Regions from separate parts of the Cupriavidus sp. HE11 genome, predicted to be linked through region 1. Evidence: riboswitches for the same ligand, from Rfam matches in the RefSeq annotation. Region 1 holds a riboswitch; the other holds the start of a gene.

Region 1 (5,789 bases):
AGCTTCATCTCGGCAATGAAGCGCGACGGTTCGACCGAATAGGTTTCGCGTGCCCGCTTGCGCTTCTTGCACCAGCTGATCTGCAGGCTGCGCTGCGCACGCGTGATGCCCACATACATCAGGCGGCGTTCTTCCTCGATCTTCTCGTCGCCCAGGTCTTCGTCCTCGCGCGTGTGGGGCAGGATGCCCTCTTCCACGCCCACCAGGAACACGTGCGGATATTCGAGGCCCTTCGACGCGTGCAGCGTCGACAGCCGCACGGCATCCGGGTCTTCCTCGCGGCCTTCGAGCATGCTCATCAGCGCCACGGTCTGGGTCAGTTCGAGCAGGTTCTTGCCTTCGTCGCCAAAACCGTCGGCCGTGTCAAAGCCGGTGGCCTCGCCCTCGCCTTCGGCCTCGGGACGGGTGCCCTTGCGCTTGAGCCAGTCCAGGAATTCGAGCGTGTTGGTCCAGCGCGACTGCGCCTGCCGTTCGTCGAAGGTGTCGTACAGGTAGGCCTCGTAATGGATGCCTTCCATCAGATCGTCCAGCACCACGGTGGCGGGGTCGTTCGCCGCGCGGTCGGCCAGGCGCACCATCGATTCGCAGAACGTACGCAGCGGCTCCAGCTGGCGCGGCTGCAGCTTGGCCTCGATGCCGCCCATCATTGCCGCCTCGAACAGCGACACCTTGGCCTGGCCCGCAAACGTGCCCAGCGCCTCGAGCGTGGTGTTGCCCACCCCACGGCGCGGCGTGGTGATGGCGCGGATGAACGCGGGGTCGTCGTCGGGGTTGGCGATCAGGCGCAGATAGGCGCAGATGTCCTTGATCTCGGCCTTGTCGAAGAAACTCTGGCCGCCCGACAGCACATACGGAATGCGCTCGCGGCGCAGGATCTGTTCGAACAGCCGCGCCTGGTGGTTGCCGCGATAGAGAATGGCGTAGTCGCGAAATTGTGCGCGGCGCTCGAACTTGTGCGCAGACAGGCGGAACACCACCGACTCTGCCTCGTGCTCCTCGTCGTTCATCGGGTGGATCGCGATCGGATCGCCCATGCCGTGTTCCGACCACAGCTTCTTGTCGAACAGCTTCGGATTGTTGGCGATCACCGCGTTGGCCGCTTCGAGGATGCGCACCGTGGAGCGGTAGTTCTGCTCCAGCTTGACCACCTTGAGGTCGGGAAAGTCGGTCTGCAGCAGCCGCAGGTTGTCCAGCGTGGCGCCGCGCCAGCCGTAGATGGCCTGGTCGTCGTCGCCCACCGCCGTAAATGCCGGCGCGCGCAGGTGCGAGCCACCCGCCAGCAGCTTCAGCAGCTGGTACTGGCACGCGTTGGTGTCCTGGTATTCGTCGACCAGGAAATAGCGCAGGCGGTTCTGCCACTTCAGGCGCACGGCCTCGTCGCGCGCGAACAGCTCGGCGGGCAGCCGGATCAGGTCGTCGAAGTCCACCGCCTGGTAGGCATTCAGCGTGGCCACGTAGTTGCGATAGACCATCGCGGCCTGGTGTTCGTCGGCATCGGCGGCCTGCGCGAGTGCCGTCTCGGGATCGACCATGCCGTTCTTCCACAGCGAAATCGTGCCCTGCACGCTGCGAATCAGCTTCTTGTCGGTCGTGCCGAGCTGCTCCTGGATCAGGCCGAAGCAGTCGTCCGCATCCATGATCGAGAACTGTGGCTTCAACCCGACATGCTCGGCTTCCATGCGCAAGATTTGCACGCCCAGCGAGTGAAACGTACAAACCGTCAGCTGCTTGAGTGGAATGCGCTTCCCTTCGCGCGTGGTCTTGCCTTCCATCAGCTTGCCGATGCGCTCCTGCATCTCTTTCGCCGCCTTGTTCGTGAACGTGACGGCCGCGATGTGACGTGGCTCGAACCCCTTGTCCTCGATCAGGTGGGCGATTTTCTGCGTGATCACGCGCGTCTTGCCCGAGCCGGCGCCCGCCAGCACAAGGCAGGGGCCGTCCAGATAGCGAACCGCTTCGGATTGCGCGGCATTGAGTCCGTGAGTCATGAGGCAGGGGGAACGTTGCGGGCGGGATGGCTCAAGGCGCACCTGAGGGGCTGCGCGCCAAAGGCGTCGATGTTAACACGCGCTTCAGGCCTGGACCGGTTGTCGGGCGGCGTCCGACAAGAGGCGTTTCAGGCTGGTAACAATCGTAAAACGGCGGATCCCGGGGCATGGAGCTTGCCTCTTGTCGGGCAGGACCGCGCGGGTCTTGCGCGTGGCGCGACCGGTTCGGGACAGATCCACAAATCGGAAACGATGCTCGATGACAACAAAGGAGCCAATCATGAAGACGCTTCGCACCCTTTCGAAAGTTGCCCTGATCGGCGTGACGCTGGTGGGCTTTGCCGGCTGCGCGGACATGACGCCGAAGCAGCGGAACACGGCCATTGGCGCGGGCGCCGGTGCGCTGGGCGGTGCCGTGCTGACCGACGGCAGTGCGCTGGGTACGCTGGGCGGTGCGGCCGTGGGCGGTGTGATCGGTAACGTCGTGACGAAGGACCACCGATAACCGGCCGGCAACAAGTTCCAGATCCGGGGGCGTGGCCGGTGGCCGGCGTCAGGCTTGCGTTTGACAAAGGCAGACCGGTCCCGTACATTCTCGCGCATCCGGCCGGGAGAGCGCGCAGCGACTGCGCCGCCGAAGGGGAACTACCCAAAAACTCTCAGGCACCATGGACCGACCGGATCGGCATGCAACATGCACACGATGCATGCCGCACTCTGGAGAGCGACATCCGCCACTGCCCTGACGCAGGGTGAGCATGTCCACCGAAGGGGCGCACGAAGCGCGCGGCACGCCGACGCTTCGTAATCTCTCAGGTATCGAGGACAGAGGGGTCATCCGCCGCAGCGGATTGGTTGCACATTGGTGCACCGATCGTTGCGGCGGATGACCCTTTTTTCGTTTTCGAACCGCCCCCGAGGATATCCATGACGCTCCAGGCCACGCCCCTCAACGCTATCCACCGCGCCCTTGGCGCCCGCATGGTCGACTTTGGCGGCTGGGACATGCCGGTCAACTACGGGTCGCAGATCGAGGAACACAATGCCGTGCGTGCCGATGCCGGCATGTTCGACGTGTCGCACATGTGCGTGGTCGACCTGCACGGCGCCCAGACGCGCGCCTTCCTGCGCGGCCTGCTGGCCAACAACGTCGACAAGCTGCAAACGCCGGGCAAGGCGCTGTATTCCTGCATGCTCGATGACAAGGGCGGCGTCATCGACGACCTGATCGTCTACTTCTTTGCCGAGAATCATTTCCGCCTTGTGGTGAACGCCAGCACGGCCATCGGCGACATCGAATGGATCCAGTCGCGCAACGCGGCCACCGGCAGCGGCGTGACGATCACGCCGCGCCGTGGCGACGTTGCGCCGGCCGGCGCCGGCAAGCTGGCCATCGTGGCCGTGCAGGGCCCCAATGCGCGCGCCAAGGTCTACCAGGCTTTCCCCTCCACCCAGCCCGCCGACGCACTCAAGCCGTTCAACGCGCTTGTGGTGCAGGACCCCGAAATGGGCGAGCTGATGATCGCCCGCACCGGATACACCGGCGAAGACGGCTTCGAACTGGTGGTGCCGGCCGAAAACGTTGCCGGCATCTGGGAAAAGCTGTCCGCGGCGGGCGTGCGCCCGGCTGGCCTGGGCGCGCGCGACACGCTGCGCCTGGAAGCCGGCATGAACCTGTATGGCCAGGACATGGATATCAACACGTCGCCGCTCGACGCCGGCCTGGCCTGGACGGTCGACCTGCAGAGCGAGCGCGACTTCACCGGCAAGCAGGCCCTGGTGGCCGGCGGCCAGAAACAGACATTCGCGGGCCTGATCCTGCGCGACAAGGGCGGCGTGCTGCGTGCGCACCAGAAGGTAATCACCGCCGCCGGAGCTGGTGAAATCACCAGCGGCACGTTCAGCCCGAGCCTGCAGTTGTCGATCGCGTTTGCCCGCCTGCCGAAGGACGTGGCGCCCGGCACCGACGTCCAGGTCGAGATTCGTGACCGCAAACTGACCGCGACTGTGGTTAAACTGCCGTTTGTGCGTAATGGCAAGGCACTCGTGAGCTGAGGCATCGCCCGGCTTCACATCAAACGGTCGCCCCTCCACCCGTCCGCTCGAGCCCAACCTGCTGCGGACCTGGGTGAATGAAACAAGAAACAAACTGTATTGACGGAGAACCTCATGAACTTCCCCGCTGACCTGAAGTACACCGAGTCGCACGAGTGGGTGCGCGTCGAAGCCGACGGCACGCTGACGATCGGCATTACCGACCACGCACAGGATGCCCTGGGCGACATCGTCTTCCTGGAACTGCCCGAAGTCGGCAAGTCGGTTGGTGCCGGCGACGCCCTGGCCGTGGTGGAGTCCGTCAAGGCGGCTTCCGACATCTACGCCCCGGTGGCTGGCGAAGTGATCGCCGTCAACGACGCCGCCTCGGCGTCGCCGGAATCGGTCAACGCCAACGCCTTCGACGCGTGGCTGTTCAAGCTGAAGCCAGCCAACGCCGACGACGTGAACGGCCTGATGAACGCCGACGCCTACAAGGCCAGCGTCGGCGCCTGATGGCGCTGACTGTTTGATGCCACGCGCGGCGGGCAGTCTGACCACCTGCCCGCCGCCCGCTCCCCGAGATTCCTTGCCATGAACGCCCCGTTTCCCATGAATGCCGCCGCCCAAGGTACACGGCCCACGCTGGCCGAACTGGAGGCGCGCGACGCCTTCGCCGCCCGCCATATCGGTCCCGACAGCGCCGAACAGCAACACATGCTCAAGGTGCTGGGCTTCGACAGCCGCGCCGCGCTGATCGACGCCGTGGTGCCCGCCGCCATCCGCCGCCGCGACGGCATGTCGCTGGGCGAGTTCACCGCCCCGCTGACCGAGGAAGCCGCACTGGCCCGCCTGCGCGGCCTGGCCGCCAAGAACCGCGTGCTGAAGAGCTTCATCGGACAGGGCTACTACAACACGCTCACGCCGGGCGTGGTGCTGCGCAACATCTTCGAAAACCCGGCCTGGTACACCGCCTACACGCCGTACCAGCCGGAAATCTCGCAGGGCCGCCTGGAAGCGATGCTGAACTTCCAGCAGATGATCACGGACCTGACGGGCCTGGACATCGCCAACGCGTCGATGCTCGACGAAGGCACGGCGGCCGCCGAGGCCATGACGCTGCTGCAGCGCGTGCACAAGCATGCGTCGAACACGTTCTACGTGGCCGACGACGTCCTGCCGCAGACGCTGGAAGTGGTACGCACGCGCGCGCTGCCGCTGGGCATCGAGGTGAAGGTTGGCCCCGCCGCCGACGCCGCGCAGTCGCATGCCTTTGGCGTGCTGCTGCAATACCCGGGGGTGAATGGCGATGTGGCCGACTACCGCGCCATCGCCGATGCCGTGCATGCGGCCGGTGGCCGCGTGGTGGCCGCCGCCGACCTGCTGGCGCTGACGCTGATCGCCGCCCCGGGCGAATGGGGCGCCGACGTGGCCGTGGGCAATTCGCAGCGCTTTGGCGTGCCGCTTGGTTTCGGTGGTCCGCACGCGGGCTACATGGCGGTCAAGGATGAATTCAAGCGTTCGATGCCGGGCCGCCTGGTCGGCGTCACGATCGACGCGCAGGGCAACAAGGCCTATCGCCTGGCACTGCAGACGCGCGAGCAGCATATCCGCCGCGAGAAGGCCACGTCGAACATCTGCACCGCGCAGGTGCTGCTGGCCGTGATGGCGTCGATGTACGCGGTCTACCACGGCCCGCAGGGCCTGAAACGCATTGCGCAACGCGTGCACCGCCTGACCGCCACGCTGGCCGCCGGCCTGAAGATG
Region 2 (5,789 bases), on a different replicon from region 1:
ATCCGCCTGAAGCCGATGGGCCAGCCATTCCGACCCTGATCCGACCCTGGTCCGCGCCCGGGGCCTGGCGATCCAGGCCCGGCGCTCAGAGCTTCTGCAGCGCGGCCAGCCGGAAGATCTTCGTCCACAGGTTGGCGGCGTCCCGGTTGGTCACCGGGATCACCCACTCGCCCTGGCGGCTGTGGCGCAGGGCAACAACGACATACCAGCGGCCCTGGCGCGCCTCGGGCCGGGCGCCGTCGATGTCGGCAAAGATCAGCACCTGGCGCTGGCCGTTCATCTCCAGCACGCCGTTCTTGCGCTCGGCATCGACCTTGAGCGATCCCCATTCGCCGTGCAGGGCCAGGATGCGCTCGCCCTTGATGCGCCGGCCATGGATGGCCCGGTAGCGGCGCAGCCACGCCACGCCCAGCGCCGTCAGCACCGCCAGTACAAGGATGACGGCGGCGGCGCCGGCCAGCATGCCGGACGCGGCGGTCACCACCTGGTAGAGCCGGACCAGGCCGTAGACAAAGGCGGCGATGAGTGCAATGCCGAGAAGGATGAAAGGCACGTCCTTGTTCCTGAAAGGTGGCGATCGGGGGTGGACCAGGGCGGGGGTGTTGCGGCGGCACGCCGGTACGCCAGTGTCGGACCCCGGGGGCCTATAATGGTTCGCCCCGCACCGCCGGACGGGGCTCGCCATCCGGTTCGGCCCACCTTCCATGCCATCGTATCCTCTCGTCCTCTGCCTGACCATTGCCGTGGTGTGCAGTGTGGGCATGGCCGTCGCGGCATGGCCGCGCCGCGATGATCCCACCGTCCGCGCCTTCCTGGTACTGGCGGCGGGCGTGACGATCTGGAGCGGCGGCCGGTTGCTGGAAATCAGCGAGACGGAGCTGTCAGGCCGCATCTTCTGGGCCAAGCTCCAGTATGCGGGCATCGTGGCCGTGCCGATCGGCTGGCTGGTGGCGATGGTTCACCTGAGCCGGCCGCGCTTTGTCGTGCCGTGGTCGATGCTCTGGGTGCCGGTGTTCTTTGCCTTGCTGACGCTGGCGCTGGTGTTCACCAACGAGCGCCATCACCTGATCTGGACCTCCATCGAACTGATGCCGCCGGGTGTCTCGCCGGGCGCGGTGTTTCGTCATGGCGTTGGCTATACCGCCGTGGCGGCCTGGACCTACGCGATGCTGGGGCTCAGCATGTATTTCCTGGCGACCGCCGAGGTGCCGAACGCGGCGCTGTCGGTGCGCGGCCGCAACGTGCTGATGGCCGGACTGTTGCTGCCGCTGGTCACGCACATCGCCTACCTGTACCGCTGGACCGGCCCGCTGGGCGGCGACCTGACGCCGGCCACGTTTTCCCTGATGACCCTGCTGGTGTGGTTCTGCGCGCTGCGCACGCACCTGGACGATACCGGCCACTACGCGCGGCTGCGCGTGTTCGACGCGATCCGCGAAGGCTGCGTGATCCTGGGCGCCGACGGACGCATCGTCGAGTTCAATCCCGCTGCCGCGCGGCTGGTGTCCGACCTGCGCCGCGGCCAGATACCGCCCCCCGCGTGGCACCACGCGCTGAGCGATCCCGACGAGGCGGCGCCTTTCATTCCAGACGGGCTGGGATACGAACTGACGGTGGAGCCCGTGTGCCGGATGGACGGCAAGCAGATCGGCCTGCTGGTGTTCATGCGCGACATCAGCCGCTACCAGTCGCGCGAGCAGGCGCTGGCGACGCAGCTTGGCGAAACGGCAGAGCAACTCTCGCGCGTGCAGGCCGACCTCGATATCGACGCGCTGACCGGCATCCCGAACCGGCGCTACTTCCAGCGCGAATCGCTGGCCGCCGTGGCGCGGGCCCACGAGCGCGGCAAGGAAATCGGCCTGCTGATCCTGGACGTCGACCTGTTCAAGCAATACAACGACCTGTACGGCCACCCGTGCGGCGACGATTGCCTGCGGCAGGTGGCCGCGGCGCTGACCGGCGTGCTGCACGGCGCGCAGTTCTGTGCCCGACTGGGCGGCGAGGAATTCGCGGTGGTGCTGCCCGATTCGTCGACCGACGAAACGCGTGCCACCGCCCGCAGCATGGTGGCGGCGGTGCGGGAACTGGGCATCCCGCACAACGGCACCCCCGTGCAGCCATACGTGACGATCAGCGTGGGCGCGGTGTGCGCGGTCCCCGAGGCGGCACGGCTGGAGCCGCTGCTGCATCGCGCCGACAGCGCCATGTATCGCGCCAAGCGGGCAGGGCGCAACCGCTATGTGCTGGACGGCAGCCTGTACCTTGGGGTGCAGAACAGCTGATTTTTACGATGACGTGAAAAAGGGCTTGCAAATTGCCAGAGCTTATGTAGAATTCGCGTCTCGCTTCAACGCAGCAATGCAGCGAAACGAAGCCCAGATGGCGGAATTGGTAGACGCACTAGGTTCAGGTCCTAGCGGTGGCAACACTGTGGAGGTTCGAGTCCTCTTCTGGGCACCAATTCAAAGACCCCGCTCAATGAGCGGGGTCTTTTCATTTGTGCGCCCAGAAAGGGAAGTCCGTGGGGACTCCCGTGGGGACTCGAAAAGACTGCGCCTGCAAGCGCAATCCGGGGTCGCGCATGGGTGACCGAGTCGCTTCTGGGCACAAATTCGAAAGCCCCGCTCGAACGAGCGGGGCTTTTTCATTTCCGGAATCAGAACGTCCCCCAGACCGACGCCGCCCGGGATCCTGCCCCTGGTGGTCTCCCCTCTCCCGCATGGCGGGAGAGGGGCGGGGGAGAGGGCGGGCGTATCAGGCTGCTACGCCGCCCACGCCCTGGCCCACCGCAACGCGCCCGTCTTGTGTCGCCGCGTGCCGCACCACATCCCCCACCATCTCCGCCGTCACGGCCGACAGCGTCCAGCCCAGGTGCCCGTGCCCGGTGTTGTAGAACACGTTGGCGGCATGGCCCCGGCCGACGCGCGGCATCATGTTCGGCATCATCGGGCGCAGGCCTGCCCAGGGCACCACGCTGCGCGTGCTGACGCCGGGGAAGCACGCATGCACCCAGTCGACCAGCGGACGGATGCGGTCGGCGCGGATGTCGCGGTTGATGCCGTTGAACTCGGCCGTGCCGGCTACGCGGAAGCGGTCGGCGCCCAGCCGGCTGGTCACGAGTTTGGTCTCGTCGTCGAGCAGGCTCACCGTCGGCGCGCTGGCCTGGCTTTCGGCGTCGTTCAGGTTCACCGTGATCGAGTAGCCCTTGACCGGATAGATGTTGACGCGATCGCCAAGCTGCTGCGCGAACGCCCGGCTTGCCACGCCCGCGCACACCACCACGCCGTCGAACTCGCGCGATGCGGGCAGGTTGTCTTCGGCCGACACCACCGTCGCGCGCCGGCCCGTGGTGGCAATCGAGCGTACGTCCTGGTTGTACAGCGTCTGCACGCCCAGGCGGCGGATCGCGGCGGCCAGGCCGCCGGTGAACTTGTGGATGTCGCCCGTGGCGTCGCTTTCGGTGTAGTAGCCGCCATAGAAGTTGCCGGCCAGCGTGGGCTCGATGTCGCGCATTTCCGCCGGCGTCACCGCGTGGCGCTCCAGACCGCCTTCGGCAAGCAGCTTCGAGACCCGCCCGGCATGCTCGAAGCCCGCCTTGTTGCGATAAATATGCAGGATGCCGCGCCGCTTCAGGTCGAAGTCGATGCCTTCCGCGTCGGCCCAGGCAAACAGGTGCTGGCGTGCGGCGATTGCCAGCCGCGCGGTCTCCACCGTGTTGGCGCGGTAATGCGGGATCGAGGCCATGAATTCCGCGAACCAGCTCAGCTTGTGCCAGGTGGGGCGCGGATTCACCAGCAGCGGCGCATCGGCGCGCAGCATCCATTTGATGCCCTTGGCCAGCGTGGACCAGTGCGTCCAGACTTCGGCATTCGACGCGGACAGCTGGCCGCCGTTGGCGAACGACGTTTCCATGGCCGCATAGCGATGGCGCTCGAACAGCGTGACGGAGAGTCCGCGTTTTGCCAGCGCGTACGCGGTCGTGACGCCGGTAATCCCGCCGCCGATCACTGCAATGGATTTCATGTGGAAGGTCTTCCAGGACGTCATGGGGTGGCAGTCCACGGCGCACCATGCGCTTCTCGCGGACGCCCCCTCTGTCCTTGACCTGAGAGATTCGCGAGCAGGGCTCGCTTGCTCCTTCGGTACCGCCGGCCGACGTACAGGCCGGGGGTTCTTCAGAGTTCAATGGCGATACCGGTCCTTTTGCCTGAGAGTTTCCGGGGCGGTTGCTCCTTCGGCGCCGCGCTGCCTGGCGGCAGCAACGGGCTCTCCCGATATCGCGGGATACAACGGTGGCAACTATGCCACAGAATTTAAAGATTCGGCTATTGGGTTTTTCCGGGTCAGCACGCGGGGACCAGGAAGCGCTGCGCCAGCCGTACCCACGCCGCGGCGCCCAGCGGCAGCACCTGGTCGTTGAAGTCGTAGCCGGGGTTGTGGACCATGCAGCCACCGAATTCGCCTTCGCCGTTGCCCAGGATCAGGTAGCAGCCGGGCACCGCATCGAGCATCCAGGCGAAGTCCTCGCTGCCGTTCAGGCCCTTGGGCGCCTGCGTGACCACCTGCTCGGTGCCCACCAGTTCCTGGCAGACCTCGGCGGCCAGGGCAGTGGGACCGGCCGCGTTGACCATCGGTGGCGTCAGCTGGCGGTAGTCGATCTGCGCCGTCACACCGTGGGCCTGCGCGGTCAGGCTGACGATCTCGTAGATGCGTGCTTCCACCAGTGCGCGCGTCTCGGGCCGTGCCGCGCGCACATTGAGGCCGATCTTGACCTCCTCCGGAATCACGTTGTGCGTGGCGCCGGCGTGGATGAAGCCGACCGACACCACCGCCGTGTCGTCGGGCGCCACGTTGCGCGCCACCACTGTTTGCAGGGCGGTGATGATGGCCGCCGACGCGGCAATGGGATCCTTCGAACGATGGGGCATCGCGCCGTGGCCGCCCACACCGCGAATCGTCACGTCGGCCACATCGGACGACAGGCTCACGGGGCCCTCCAGTACACGGAACGATCCGGCGGGCACGCCGGGCATGTTGTGCAGCGCGAACACTGCATCGCATGGAAAGCGCTCGAACAGGCCATCGTTGATCATCGCGCGCGCGCCGCACAGGTTTTCTTCGTCGGGCTGGAAGATCAGGTTCAGCGTGCCGTCGAAGCTGCGCGAATCGGCAAGCGCCTTGGCGGCGGCCAGCAGGATGGCGGTGTGCCCGTCGTGCCCGCACGCATGCATGCGGCCCGGGGTCTTGCTGGCGTAGGGCAGGCCGGTGGCCTCGACGATCGGCAGGGCGTCCATGTCGGCCCGGATGCCCAGGCGGCGCGTGCCGTTGCCCACCTTCAGCTGGCCCACCACGCCGCTCTTGCCGATGCCGGTATGCACCGTGTAGCCCCAGCTTTCCAGCAGCGTGGCGACGAGCCGGCTGGTGGCGCCCACCTCGAAGCCCAGTTCGGGCTGCGCGTGGATCTGGCGGCGAATGTTGACGAAGGTCTCGGTGTCGATGGCAGGCAGCAGGTGCGGCAGCAGCTGAAACGGGGTCAGGGTCGGTTCGCGGGTCATGGAGAGGTCTCGGAAAGTGGGGCTCGCGGGAAATCGATGGTGGATCAGTGTTCGCGTTTCTCGGCAATGCGCAGCACGGCAACCAGGGCCAGCACGCCGCACGCCATCATGTAGAAGGCCGGGGCCATCGGATTGCCGGTCTTCGCCAGCAGCCAGGTGACGATGAATTGCGACGAGCCGCCGAACACCGTCACGCCCACGCTGTAGATCACGGCCAGGCCCGTGGCACGCACG

Evidence for each region. Region 1 has a riboswitch for glycine ahead of gcvT (glycine cleavage system aminomethyltransferase GcvT). Riboswitches for the same ligand answer to the same signal wherever they lie in the genome.
Region 2: it holds a riboswitch for glycine, as region 1 does, so the genes downstream of both, ACOABP_RS22700 (D-amino acid dehydrogenase) here and gcvT (glycine cleavage system aminomethyltransferase GcvT) in region 1, are expected to answer to the same signal.

What each region holds. Positions count from the first base shown of each region.
Region 1 covers NZ_CP184464.1:1,793,805-1,799,593, forward strand. The annotation lists gene ACOABP_RS08420 (UvrD-helicase domain-containing protein) at 1-1,988, opposite strand, end outside; gene ACOABP_RS08425 (glycine zipper 2TM domain-containing protein) at 2,269-2,493, shown strand; glycine riboswitch at 2,587-2,674, shown strand; glycine riboswitch at 2,696-2,827, shown strand; gene gcvT (glycine cleavage system aminomethyltransferase GcvT) at 2,916-4,043, shown strand; gene gcvH (glycine cleavage system protein GcvH) at 4,158-4,538, shown strand; gene gcvP (aminomethyl-transferring glycine dehydrogenase) at 4,617-5,789, shown strand, end outside.
Region 2 covers NZ_CP184465.1:1,198,085-1,203,873, reverse strand. The annotation lists gene ACOABP_RS22720 (M81 family metallopeptidase) at 1-39, shown strand, start outside; gene ACOABP_RS22715 (hypothetical protein) at 86-553, opposite strand; gene ACOABP_RS22710 (diguanylate cyclase domain-containing protein) at 705-2,282, shown strand; tRNA gene ACOABP_RS22705 (tRNA-Leu) at 2,374-2,460, shown strand; gene ACOABP_RS22700 (D-amino acid dehydrogenase) at 2,755-4,023, opposite strand; glycine riboswitch at 4,186-4,284, opposite strand; gene ACOABP_RS22695 (M20 aminoacylase family protein) at 4,344-5,555, opposite strand; gene ACOABP_RS22690 (MFS transporter) at 5,600-5,789, opposite strand, start outside.